DNA from 3 places in the Bacillus basilensis genome. Region 3 is predicted to be linked to each of the others. Evidence: riboswitches for the same ligand, from Rfam matches in the RefSeq annotation. Region 3 holds a riboswitch; each other region holds the start of a gene.
What was found. A riboswitch is a leader RNA that binds a small molecule or an ion and turns the genes downstream of it on or off. The one in region 3 is predicted to bind S-adenosylmethionine.
Positions count from the first base shown of each region.

Region 1: it holds a riboswitch for S-adenosylmethionine, as region 3 does, so the genes downstream of both, ACQVV1_RS23650 (methionine ABC transporter ATP-binding protein) here and ACQVV1_RS02195 (ECF-type riboflavin transporter substrate-binding protein) in region 3, are expected to answer to the same signal.
Region 2: it holds a riboswitch for S-adenosylmethionine, as region 3 does, so the genes downstream of both, metI (cystathionine gamma-synthase/O-acetylhomoserine thiolyase) here and ACQVV1_RS02195 (ECF-type riboflavin transporter substrate-binding protein) in region 3, are expected to answer to the same signal.

Region 1 is NZ_JBNTQO010000017.1:22,671-27,345, forward strand. It holds gene ACQVV1_RS23620 (arsenate reductase family protein) at 1-192, shown strand, start outside; gene gcvH (glycine cleavage system protein GcvH) at 234-617, shown strand; gene ACQVV1_RS23630 (hypothetical protein) at 674-1,150, shown strand; gene ACQVV1_RS23635 (toprim domain-containing protein) at 1,232-1,576, shown strand; gene ACQVV1_RS23640 (thioredoxin family protein) at 1,580-1,888, shown strand; gene ACQVV1_RS23645 (hypothetical protein) at 2,043-2,387, shown strand; SAM riboswitch class I at 2,513-2,620, shown strand; gene ACQVV1_RS23650 (methionine ABC transporter ATP-binding protein) at 2,798-3,823, shown strand; gene ACQVV1_RS23655 (methionine ABC transporter permease) at 3,816-4,481, shown strand; gene metQ (methionine ABC transporter substrate-binding lipoprotein MetQ) at 4,505-4,675, shown strand, end outside.
Region 2 is NZ_JBNTQO010000002.1:91,905-96,579, forward strand. It holds gene metC (cystathionine beta-lyase) at 4-1,167, opposite strand; gene metI (cystathionine gamma-synthase/O-acetylhomoserine thiolyase) at 1,164-2,276, opposite strand; SAM riboswitch class I at 2,370-2,479, opposite strand; SAM riboswitch class I at 2,683-2,792, shown strand; gene ACQVV1_RS03825 (bifunctional homocysteine S-methyltransferase/methylenetetrahydrofolate reductase) at 2,863-4,675, shown strand, end outside.
Region 3 is NZ_JBNTQO010000001.1:414,638-419,312, reverse strand. It holds gene ACQVV1_RS02205 (energy-coupling factor transporter transmembrane component T family protein) at 1-345, opposite strand, end outside; gene ACQVV1_RS02200 (ABC transporter ATP-binding protein) at 338-2,038, opposite strand; gene ACQVV1_RS02195 (ECF-type riboflavin transporter substrate-binding protein) at 2,049-2,597, opposite strand; SAM riboswitch class I at 2,737-2,852, opposite strand; gene ACQVV1_RS02190 (aspartate/glutamate racemase family protein) at 3,000-3,680, shown strand; gene ACQVV1_RS02185 (macrolide family glycosyltransferase) at 3,730-4,675, opposite strand, start outside.

The DNA of each region.
Region 1 (4,675 bases), on a different contig from region 3:
AATACAAGTGGAATGCGTTACCGTGAACTTGGTCTGAAAGATAAGTTGAAAGATGCAAGCGAAGACGAAATGTACGAGCTTTTAGCATCTGATGGCATGTTGATTAAACGTCCAATTGTAACAAATGGAACGAATGTAACACTTGGTTTTAACGAAGAGCAGTTTGAAAGTGTGTGGAAAAAGTACCAATAAGGTATTTTTACATAATTAATACATTCACTGGAGGTACAGTCATGAGCATTCCAAATAATTTACGTTACTCTGAAGAACACGAATGGGTAAAAACTGAAGGTAATGAAGTTGTTATCGGTATTACTCACTTTGCACAAGGTGAGCTAGGCGATATCGTATTCGTTGAACTTCCTGAAGTAGGTGCAACAATCGAAGCTGACGAGCCATTCGGAAGCGTAGAATCTGTTAAAACAGTTTCTGAGTTATACGCACCTGTAAGCGGTAAAGTTGTAGCAGTAAACGAAGAATTAAGTGACCAACCAGAACTTGTTAACGAATCTCCATACGAGGGTGCATGGATGGTTAAAGTTGAACTTTCTGATGCAAGCCAAGTTGAAAAGTTATTAACTGCTGAAAAATATGCAGAAATGACAAACCAAGACTAATTATAGTCGACTAAAGGACAGCCTTTGTGCTGTCCTTTTTTATTTTATGTAAAATAATGAACGTAAAATCATATACTAATTATCGTGTAGGAGAACGTTTTTGGAAAAACTTTTCGTTTAAGTTTTATGCAGTTCTAGCTGCTTGCGCTTTTCTTTGTCTAGCTTCAGCGGCTAGAACAGTCGGTCATTTCACTTCTGAACTTGAGGCGAAAAGCGCCTCTAGTTCAGGAGTTCCAATGCCCTCTTGTTCTAAGCAAGCCGCTTGCGCTTTTCATTATGATCCAGCTCCAGCGGCTAGATTGTTCGGTGGTTTCGCTTCTTCCTGCAAGGCAAAAGGCGCCTTTACGTCAGAAGCTCCATCCCACTCACAATCTGAACGAGCCGCTTGCGCTTTTCATTATGATCCAGCTCCAGCGGCTAGAACAGTCGGTCATTTCACTCCTTCACTTGAGGCAAAAGGCGCCTCTAGTTCAGGAGTTCCAATGCCCTCCTGTTCTAAACGAGCCGCTTGCGCTTTTCTTTTGCAAAAATAAACAGGAAACAACATGAAAATAACGAATATACTATATACTAAGTTAAAGGTTGTATAGTATATGGTGATCGGGTGATGACATATGATTTATGTAGAAAAAGTCATTATTGTAGAAGGTACATCAGATAGAAGAAAGATTGAATCTATTATTCGTGAACCGGTGGAAATTGTTTGTACAAATGGTACAATTGGTTTGTCGAAAATGGATGAGCTCGTTGATCAGTTTTTTGATAAGGAAGTGTATGTGCTAGTGGATGCTGATGATGCTGGAGAAAAGTTAAGGAAACAATTTCGAAAAGAATTTCCGCAAGCAGAGCATATTTATATTGATCGCTCGTACCGAGAAGTGGCAACTGCGCCATCTTCACACTTAGCAAATGTATTATGGGGAGCTGACATTGACGTTTATACAGAATATTTACGGTAAGGAATGATAGAAGTGATTGACTGGACAGGAGCCGAAGCTACAGCCTTAATAGAGAACGAAGAAAAAACAGTGCTATATGTATATACTCCAATGTGTGGAACATGCCAATTAGCAAAAAAGATGTTAACGGTTGTTGAGATGACAATTGAGGATCTGAAAATTGGGATGTTAGATTTAAATTATGCTCCGCATTTAGCGAAAGAGTATGGAATCGAAAGTGTACCGTGTTTACTTGTTTTTGAAAATGGGACACTCATGAAGAAGATATATGCATTTCATTCAGTTGAATATTTATATACGGAATTAAAGTAGGCGGCAAAGTTTTTGCCGCCTCGACATATTTCTTGGGAAATATGTCGAGATGCAGGGTGATTACAGTATTTGTCGAGCGAAAGTAACAGGATTGCTCTTTAGTGAGAGGGAATGGTATGTGTAATAGAAAGTGATATGAAGGATGTGATTTAGGGTGAAATTATATTCTTTGCTGCAATCATTTGTAAATTACGCTAATGGTCAATATCATTTAGAGCCGCTTTTAAGACAAGGAGAGAAAACTGTTAATTTCCGCTTTGGAGATGAAAGTTGTTCGTTACAAATTTCAAGAGATTATATAGAGCTGTTACATGAGGAAAGAGGAACGGAGCAGATCGTTTGTGTAGATGAGGAAGATATAAAAGAATTGGTGAACGGCAATGTACGATTGCAAATGCTAATGAATGATGGACGAGTGCAATATTCGGGAACGTATCGAACGATGCTATTGGTTGAATCGATGTTTCATATATGTAAACCAATGTCAGTAGGTGCTTAAAATTCTGAAGTTTCATTTTTTACGAAAATTTCTGTTGACATGGTGTGTGGATATTGATACAATTCAATTCATAAAATATAGACAATTTCATAAATTACAAATCAGACGAAAATGTAATCTGATTTCTCTTATCAAGAGAGGTGGAGGGACTGTGCCCTGTGAAGCCCGGCAACCGTCAACTTATGTTGAAATGGTGCCAATTCCTGCAAAGCAAATGCTTTGAGAGATGAGAGAGAGGGATAATGTTGTTATATACGCATATAAACCTTTCTGCTTCTCTAAAGCGGAAAGGTTTTTTTGTTGTTTGAATGTGGAGGACATTCAAATAATAAAAGTAGTGATAACGGTGGACTACACGCATCAAAAATAAAAAATTGCGGAGTATGTCCAAACAAAAAGGGGTGAACATCATGATTTTATTAGAAAATGTAAAGAAAATATATAAAGCAAAAAGCGGTGATGTCACTGCTGTAGATAATGCCAATTTAAAAATAGATAAAGGTGAAATATTTGGTGTTATCGGATATAGTGGCGCTGGAAAAAGTTCTTTAATTAGATTATTCAATCAGCTAGAGAAACCAACTTCTGGCCAAATTACAATTGCAAATCGTGTCATTTCAGCCATTACAGGAAGCGAACTTCGTAAGGCAAGGCAAGAAATTGGAATGATTTTTCAGCACTTCAACTTACTTTGGTCACGAACTGTACGTGAAAATATCGAGTTCCCACTTGAAATTGCAGGTGTCGATAAGGCGGCGAGAAGAAAACGTGTTGATGAATTAATTCATCTTGTTGGTTTAGAAGGAAGAGGAGACGCGTATCCATCCCAGCTAAGCGGAGGACAAAAGCAACGCGTTGGGATTGCAAGAGCATTAGCTAACAATCCAAAAGTACTTTTATGTGATGAAGCAACGTCAGCTCTTGATCCAGAAACGACAGATCAAATTCTAGATTTATTATTAGATATTAATAAGCGTCTCGGTTTAACAATTGTACTCATTACACACGAGATGCACGTAATTCGAAAGATTTGTAATCGTGTTGCGGTAATGGAGAAAGGAAAGATTGTAGAAACAGGTCCAGTACTTGATGTGTTCCGTAATCCGCAGAAAGACATTACGAAACGATTTGTACAGCAGTTAACGGATTCTGAAGATACAAATGAAACGATTGAAAGTTTAATTGAAAAGTATCCAGATGGAAAAGTAATTCGTTTGCAGTTTATCGGTGAGGCTGTAGAAAGACCAGTGCTTCAAAGATTAATGCAGCGCAGTGATATAGAAGTTAGCATTTTGCAAGGAAATATCGCACAAACGAATAACGGCTCTTACGGTAGTTTAGTTGTTCATTTAAATGGTGAGGAAACAGCGATTCAGCAAGCAATAGAGGGAATACATCAAGATCAAGTAGAGCTGGAGGTGATTGCACATGGATAAGTTACTCACAAACGTTGATTGGAATCAAATGTTAGAAGCAACTGGTGAAACGTTATATATGACGGCAATCGCAGCTCTTGCCACATTTGTTTTAGGACTCATTTTAGGATTGTTACTCTTTATGACAGCGAAAGATAATTTATGGGAAAACAAAGCGGTTAACACGGCGATTGGAGCGTTCGTAAACATTTTCCGCTCGATACCGTTCATTATTTTAATCATTTTATTAATCCCATTCACAAAGATTCTGCTTGGAACAATTCTTGGAGCGAGTGCTGCACTTCCGGCTTTAATTATTGGAGCGGCACCGTTTTACGCAAGAATGGTTGAAATTGCCCTTCGTGAAATTGATAAAGGTGTAATTGAAGCTTCAAAAGCAATGGGAGCAAAAACAAGCACAATTATTTTGAAAGTGCTAATTCCAGAATCGTTACCAGCATTAGTGTCTGGTATTACAGTTACGACAATTGCTTTAGTAGGCTATACAGCAATGGCGGGAGTTGTTGGTGCTGGTGGCCTTGGAACACTTGCTTATTTAGAAGGGTTCCAACGAGGAAATAATGACGTAACAATCGTTGCGACAATTTGTGTATTACTAGTTGTATTTTTCATTCAGTGGATTGGTGATCGTGTAACGACTCGAATAGATAAAAGATAATAAAAAACGAGAGGATGTTTCAAATGAAAAAATTATTACTTACAGCACTTATTTCAACTTCTATTTTGGGGTTAGCTGCTTGTGGCGGGAAAGATAAAGATGAAAAGAAACTAGTTGTGGGGGCTTCTAACGTACCGCACGCTGAAATTTTAGAAAAGGCAAAACCGTTACTTGAGAAAAAAGGAATTGAATTA
Region 2 (4,675 bases), on a different contig from region 3:
TCTCTATGCATTTACAGGCTCTTCTACATAAGAAAGGGCATTTTCAAAATCGGATATTAAATCATCAACATTTTCAAGGCCGACAGATAAACGAAGTAATGAATTAGAAATCCCTCTTTCATCACGAGCTTCTTGCGACAGTGCTGCATGTGACATTTTAGCTGGGTAGGAAAGAATCGATTCGACAGCTCCTAAACTAACTGCAAAGACAGGTAATTTTACTTTTGATAGAAATTGGCGGAGTGCATCTTCTGACTGTAAAGTGAAAGATAGGACAGCTCCGGCTGATGTAGCTTGAGATTGTTGAATATCAAATCCAAGATGTGTTTGTAAGCCAGGATAATAGACGTTTTGAACTTTAGCGTGCTCTTGTAAATAATGTGCAATTTTATTGGCGTTTGCAGCTGAATGCTCAAGGCGTACATGCAATGTTTTTAGACCGCGAAGTACGAGAGAACAATCTTGAGGTCCTAAAATAGCGCCGAATGCATTTTGTAAAAATCCAAGTTTTTGAGCAAGTTCGGCATCTTTTACGACCGCTAATCCGGCAGTAACATCACTATGACCAGCAATGAATTTTGTAGCACTATGAAGAACGACATCTGCTCCAAGTTCAAGCGGTTTCTGGAATAGTGGTGTCAAAAATGTATTATCAACAAAGGTAAGAGCGCCAATAGATTTTGCAAGCTTAGAAACAGCGCGAATATCTGTCACCTTTAAAAGCGGGTTAGAAGGTGTTTCTACATAAAAGAGCTTTGTATTTTGTTTAATGTTGTGCTTTATTTCTTCTAAATTAGTCATATCAACAAATGTATGTGAGACACCGTAACGGGAGAGTACTTCAGTTATCATTCGGTAAGTGCCTCCATATACGTCTTCTGAAATGAGTACGTGATCACCTTGTGAAAGAAGGAGGAATGCAGTAGAAATTGCTGCAATGCCTGATGCAAATGCGAATCCTTTTGTTCCGCCCTCTAATAATGCAATGATGTCTTCAAGAGCTTCACGAGTTGGATTACCAGACCTGCTATAGTCATATTTCCCGAACGTAGCTACATCAAACTGATGGAATGTTGATGTGTTATAGATGGGAACGTTAACAGCTCCTGTTTGTGGGTCATGTTTATATTGGTTGTGTAGTAAAAGTGTATCTATAGAATAACTCATATTCTTACACCTTCTTTTACAAGTTTAATGGCATGCTGTAAGTCTTGAATTAAATCGTTACTATTTTCAATGCCAACGGAAAATCGAAGAAGACGATTACATACACCGTTTGCTGTTCTGATTTCTTCAGGAATATCAGCGTGTGTTTGTGTTGCTGGATATGTCATCAAACTTTCAACACCACCGAGACTTTCAGCAAATGTAATTAAGGATAAAGATTGTAAGAATGGATTAATCCATGTTTCATCTTTAAGACGAAATGAAATCATGCCGCCTCTTCCAGGATAAAATACATCTGTCACCCCGTCCTCATTATTTAAATAAGCAACAACTGCTTTTGCATTTTCTTCATGTTGTCTCATGCGAAGAGCTAACGTTTTCATACCACGAATTAATAGCCATGAGTCAAATGGGCTTAAGACCGCACCAGAGGCATTATGATAATGAGCGATTTCCTCACAAAGTTCCTTTCCTTTTGCAACGACAAGTCCGCTTAGTACATCGTTATGTCCTCCTAAATATTTCGTTGCACTATGAAGTACAATGTCGGCACCTTCTGTTAATGGCTGCTGTATATAAGGCGTGTAGAATGTGTTATCTACAATAAGAAGTAGTCCGTGTCTTTTCGCTACAGTTGCGACAGCGGCAATATCAGTAACTTGCATTAATGGATTTGTCGGAGTTTCTATGAAAATAGCTTTCGTTTCAGTGGTGATAGCTTGCTCAATTCGTATAATAGATTGTGTATTTACGTATTTACATCGAACGTCCCACTTTTTTTCGTGCTCAGAAAATAATCGATAAGTGCCCCCGTATAAATCTTCAGATACAATAAGTTCGTCTCCGGAGCGGAATAGGGAGAGGACGAGGAGAGCAGCTGCCATCCCTGAACTACAGGCATAACCTTGTTCGCCGTATTCTAAATCTGCAATTGCCTGTTCTAAAAGGCCGCGAGTTGGATTACCAGTTCGTGAATAGTCAAAACCAGTAGATTTACCAATTCCTTCATGACGATAAGCGGTTGAGAAATAAACAGGTGGGTTAACCGTTCCTGTTGTAGTTTCGCTACGATTTCCGATTTGTGCTAGTTTTGTTTCAATTGTTGACATGTGAAAATTCCTCCTTTTTAAATTAACAATTAAGTGAATGTAAAATAAAAAAAGCCTTCTAAGAAGAAGGCTTTCGGTTTGAATAGAGTCTTCTTCTTATCTGTCAAATCTTTCACAATTTGCTGGAATTAGCACCTTATTAACAAATGTTAATGGTTGCTGAGGCGTCATAGGGCCAGTCCCTCTACCTCTCTAGATAAGAATGTTCGTATGAAATTTTATTATGTTTTTAACTTTACAACAAAAGATAATTGAATTGCAACTTTATTTTAAATAATTTTTATTTTTCCACAACTGTCATTGACTTTTGCATTTGTGCGTGCTAAATTTATTAAAAAATTAACAAACATTGTTAAAAGGGGAACGTATTTCCTTTTAGCTACATAAATAAAATAATAAAGACAAACTCTTATTGAGAGCGGTGGAGGGAAAGGCCCTGTGAAACCCGGCAACCTTCAAACGAAATGTTTGAAACGGTGCTAATACCTGCAAAACGAATGTTTTGCATAATAAGAGGAGGAACAATTATGTCCCCCTCTTCAAAGTGAAGAGGGGGTTTTTATATTGATAGAAATGAGGGAGATTTGTGAAATTACTAGATTTATTATCAAAAGGAATTGTAATAGGTGATGGTGCGGTTGGGACGTTATTACATTCACATGGTTTGCAAAGTAGTTTTGAAGAATTAAATATATCCGATCCAGATTTAATTATATCGATTCATAAGCAATATGTAGCTGCTGGGGCAGATGTGATTCAAACAAATACGTACGGAGCAAATGAAGCGAAATTACGTATGTATGGTTTAGAAAATCAAGTTACTGAAATTAATAGAGCGGCAGTAAAACTGGCGAAAGCATCTGTGACAGATAGAAATGCAATTTTAGGAACAATTGGCGGTATGAAACATATTGGAGCCGTTACAACTACTGATATGGAAAGGGAATTTATGCTACTTGAGCAGGCAAGTGCTTTACTAGAAGAACAGGTTGATGGACTACTATTAGAGACTTTTTATGATGAGTTTGAATTACTTCATGCTGTTCAGGTGCTACGAAAACAAACGAATATCCCAATTGTAGCTCAATTAGCGTTACATGAGGCAGGTACGACTCAAAATGGAAATGATGTAAATGAAATCTTAAAACAGCTTTTAGATTACGGTGCCAATGTCGTTGGATTGAACTGCCAACTAGGGCCACTTCATATGACGGAAGCTTTTAAAATGATATCGATTCCGCAAAATGGTTACTTGTCAGCATATCCAAATGCAGGTCTTCCAAATTATGTGGAGGGACGTTACGTATATGAGGGAAGTCCGGCTTATTTCGAAGCGATGACACCGAAATTTATTGAGCAAGGTATTCGGTTATTGGGCGGTTGTTGTGGTACGACTCCAGAACATATTGAAAGTATGAAACGGGCTACTCTAAATGTTACGCCTGTAATAGAAAAGGATACGATTCAAAGACCGAAAGTAGTGCATACACACGAGAAACGTTCGAAAGCTCATGTCACTTTAGCGGAGAAAGCAAAAAAACAAACGACAGTAGTAGTGGAATTAGATCCACCGAAAACGTTAGATACACAGCGGTTTTTTGAAGGGGCGAGAGCATTGAAAAGAGCTGGGGCGGACGCTATTACTCTAGCAGATAATTCATTAGCATCGCCTCGCGTTTCGAATATGGCAATGGGAGCATTATTAACGAAGCATGATATTCCCGTATTGACGCATTTAACGTGTAGAGACCATAACGTCATCGGGCTACAATCTCATTTACTAGGCTTATCAGCATTAGGTATGGAAGAAGTGTTAGCTTTAACAGGTGATCCAGCACGCGTCGGTGATTTTCCAGGTGCCACTTCTGTATATGATTTGTCCTCTATTGAGCTCATTAAAATGATTAAAGAAATGAATGATGGGCGCTCTATTTTAGGGAAATCAATAGGCCCAGCAACAAGGTTTTCAGTGGGAGGTGCGTTTAATCCGCATGTAAGACATTTAAAAGCAGCGGTTAAGCGAATGGAACGGAAAATAGATGCTGGAGCGGAATACTTCTTAACTCAGCCGATTTATGATATCGCGTTAATTGAAGAAGTGTATGAAGCAACAAAGCATTTGGAACAACCTATTTTTATTGGGATTATGCCATTAATAAGTAAACGGAATGCAGATTTTCTTCATTTTGAGGTGCCGGGTATTACACTTCCTGAGGAAATAAGAGAGAGAATGGATGGGCATGAAACGAAAGAGGCAGCAATTGAGGAAGGGATTCATATTTCACAAGAATTGATCGATGCGGCGATGAAATATTTTAACGGCATTTATCTTATTACACCATTTCTAAAATATGAAATTACAGAACACCTTGTTAAATATGTGAGAGAAAAGCAAGAAG
Region 3 (4,675 bases):
AAAATATTTTAATGAAAGTGTAGCTGCATAAAATAATGTTTCATATGTAATTGTTGCATATCCAATATGCACAAACGAAGTATATGATTCGGTTAATTCAGATCCATGGGTTGGTGTAATAAATAAAATCATGACAGAATTTAATAAACTGAATGTAAATATAACACTAAAAACAATAAAAATTTTACGGAGTGGAATTTTAGCAACTATAAGTCCCATGCATCCAATCAAAAATACAACTAGCAATACGCGAAAATCAAAAAATAAAAAGGTAAACGTCATACAAAAAATAAATAATAACAATTTCACTGCTCCATCCATGCGATGAAAATATGTACTATACATCTTCCTCCCTCCTAATAACATCAAAATAAAGTTCTATAAACCTTTCAGGATATGCAATCCCACTAAATTTAACTAGTTTGAATAAAGAACTTTCCCTTAGGTTCGCTCTTTGTAACGTTTCTGGATGCCCTAACACAATAGACGCGGTATTATTCGCAATAATTTTCCCTTCATATAAAACTATCGCTCTGTCTGTATATTCCAATGCGAGATTCATATCGTGTGTGATCAAAATAAACGATATTCCCTTTGCAGCTAATTTTCTAATAAACGACATAAATTGTTTATAATGATAATAATCTTGTCCCGCTGTCGGTTCATCTAACATGATAAGTTTCGGATTTGTTGTTAGTACAGATGCAATCGTTAATCTCTTTTTTTGTCCATAACTTAACGCCTGAATTGGCCAATTTCGAAATGGATACAAACCACAAACTTTTAACGCTTCTTCCGCTCTAAGCTTAATTTCTTCCTTTGAAAATTTTTTTAATTTTAATGAAAACGAAACCTCTTCCATAACAGTAGGTTGAGTAATCACATGATTAGGATTTTGCATCACATAAGATATAACCTCACCGCGTTTACGAATAGACCAAGAATTAATATTTACTCCATCAATTAAAATCCTATCATTTTTTGTTTTGTTTATCCCTATAAGACTATGAGCTAATGTTGATTTTCCAGCTCCATTATGGCCTAAAAGTGCTACTATTTCCCCTTTATATATAGAGAAATTCACATTATCTAATACTTTTTGTTTATTAGAATATGAGAATGACAAATTCTCTACTTTCAATAATTCTTTTTTTGTAGGAGTGTCTTTACAAAAAACTTGCTTCTCCATCCACTCATTTATTACGCCACTAACACTTTCCCTATGAAGATTTTCAAGTGGGTATATTACGTCATTATTACTATCAAAATGTAATCTCTTTAATACTTCTATATACATAGGTTCTCTTAAGCCTATAGATGGTAATATATTTGACGCTAAAATCTTTTCAGGTGTCCCAATCGCAACAATTTCACCTTCATCAATTAAAATGATTTTATCTAAATCCAGGTTTAACATTTCTTCTATTCGATGTTCAATAATTACAATTGTTTTATTATATTGTTTATGTATATCTTTAATTAGTTGTATTGTATGTATGGCGCTTAGCGGATCTAAATTTGCTAACGGTTCATCGAACAATAATATATTAGCATTTGTTGTTAACAGACCTGCTAGAGAAACAGTTTGTTTTTGCCCTCCTGATAATTCATGTGGACTTTGTTTATGAAAAGCATGCATCTTCACCTTTTTTAATGAATCCGAAACAATCTTTTTCATATCATCTTGATTTACACATTCGTTTTCTAAATAAAATGCTACATCTTCTTCTACTGTAAGGCCAATAAATTGAGCGTCTTGATCTTGTAAAATTGTTCCTACCTGTTTACTCTGTTCAAAAATACTCTCTTTCCTTGGATCTTTTCCGGCAATTAAAATATTACCAGTACTAATTCCTTCATAAGAAAATGGAATTAGCCCATTGATACAATGAGCTAACGTTGATTTCCCTGAACCACTTCGTCCAGCAACTAGTACTTTTTCTCCAGGATATATATGAAATGAAATGTCTTTTACAGTAGGCTGTGCTGTATGCTCATATTGAAAGCTGAATTGTTCAAAAGAAATAATTGGTTGCATGTTAACATCCCTACTTTTCAATTTTTAAATGTGTATGTTTCTTATTAGATTTAGCTAAACCTATTGTAATTGGCAATCCAAGAACTAAAAATACAATAACATCAGCAATTGTTGCTCCTAATACTTGTATAACAATTTTGTCAAACGGTTCTCCCATCACAATAATATCGAATGCCCCAGCAAATATAATAGCTATGACAATTCCAATTAACCCAGTAATGGCTAAATAAGAAATATCTCCCTTATTATACGTCCCGTTTTTCACACTAAAGCCAACTCTTTTTTGAATGAGTCCCATTGCAAATCCGATAATGCCTGAGCTAATAACCCATCCCCACCAAATACCCCATCCAGCGATCGTATCTGTTACGGTATGACCGATAAGACCTATTAACAGTCCTGCAACTGGACCAAATAGAGCTCCAAAAACAGTTAAAATAGCTAATGCGGGTTTAATAAATGTATTTGGCGCAATAGAAAATCCCCAAAGTCCTAATATCCCATATAATGCTGCCCCAATTCCGATTGCTACTACTAATTTTGTTGATAATTTGTTCATTACAATTCCCCTCTCATATTAGTCAACTTTTATTACTCTATATTTATTTTGAAAATGAATTATGCATCGACACTCCCTTTCTATACAACAAAAAATGACCTCTTATATAAGAGGTCATTTTCTTTCACGTTCAAGAATCCTCTTATCTTCCAAAAAACACATCGTGTCCTCTGCGGAATTAGCACCTTCCTATAAATTTATATAGGGGTTGCTGAGGTTTCATAGGGCCGTTCCCTCCACCTCTCTGGATAAGTATTAATTTGTAATTCGTATTATGGCACTAAGAATTGTAAATTTCAATACTTTTCTAATTATTTTTTATTTAACGGTACATTCAAATCATTGTATTCTTATCGGAATTATGAAATAATAAGTTCAAAATAGTTACGGGAGGAATGCACGATGAAAGTAATCGGTTTAATTGGTGGACTAAGTTGGGAATCTACATCGTTATACTATAAACATATTAATACACTTACACTCTCTCAATATGATCAAAATGCAAAGCTTGTTTTATATAGCATGGACTTTGGTGAGGTAACTACTTTATTACAAAATCATCAATATGAAAAAGTGAAAAACGAATTAGTCACAGTTGCAAAAAAAGTTGAAAAATCTGGAGCTGAATGTTTATTAATGTGTTCTAATACGGTCCATTTATTTGCTGAAGAAGTAGAAAGTGCAATATCCATCCCGCTTCTTCACATTGGTGATGTAAGTGCTAAAGAAATGGTAGAACAGAATATAAAGCGTATCGGACTATTGGGTACAAAACAAACGATGGAACAAGACTTCTATAAATCACGTCTAGCAAACTATAACATTGAGACAATCATTCCAAATGAAGAGGAAAGAAATTTTATTCATCACGTTATTTTAAATGAATTAAGTAAAGGAATTATTTCAGAAACCTCAAAAGAAAAGCTATTACAAATTACAAAATTATTAATTCAAAATGGCGCAGAAGGAATATTACTAGGATGTACTGAAATCCCTTTGCTTATTTCACAAAACGACCTTACTGTTCCTGTGTTTGATACTGCTTTTTTACATGCAAATACTGCTGTGCAGTTTGCGGGATAACAATATACAAGCATAAAGGTAGAACCTCTATGCTTGTATATTGTTGACACTATTTACTTAAAAGAGATTCAATAACTGCAATGGCTTCTTTTGGACCACCACATTCTAAAAAACTATCATTAAGTTTTCGTATACCATGTTTATACTTTTCATTTGAAAGTACGTTTGTTACCGCTTCTTTCAAAGTTTGCACATTAACATACTCTTTTAATAACCGATGCGCTGCTTCAAGCTCAGTTAACCTTTGTGCTATCATTGGCTGATCTTTATCATGTGGAATTATTACAAATGGGACTTTAAAATATATAGCATCGTGTACGCTATTCATGCCGCCATGTGTAATAAAAACATCTGTTTCACTTAATATTTCTGATTGGGGTACGTATGAAGCAATTATAAAATTGTCTGGCGCTTTTTTAATTTTAGAACGATCATTTCTATCACCAATTGCCATTACAACTATCCCATCAAAATCTGAGAAAGTATCAATACAAGTATTAAAGAATGGTTCGAGTCCTTCAAGTAGTGTTCCCATTGAAATGTAAATAACTTTCTTCTCTTTAAGCATTTCAAATGGAAACTCTACATTTGTTTTACGATTTGAAATACTCGGCCCAATAAAAATGTTATTTTCTCCAAACGAATTGCTATTAGGTTGGAAATAACGACTTGTGTACACGAGAGAAATATCTCCCTTATTATGCATAAATTGAAGATTATTTTTAGGTTTTACGCCAAATTCATGCTCCATTTGATATAGTAACTTTTCAGAAAGTTCATCGGGTTGGAATTGTATTTCTGCATTTGGATGAAAAGGTAACGTCTCTAAAAATTCTGGAGGAATTAAAAATATAGGAGAAGAAACTACACCTGGTATTTGTAAATACTCCTTTACTAACTCTCCAGCACCAAATATATCATAAATTACAAAATCAAAAATTATGCTTTCACATAATTTTTTCGTAATTTCTAATATATATAAAGAAGTTTGAACA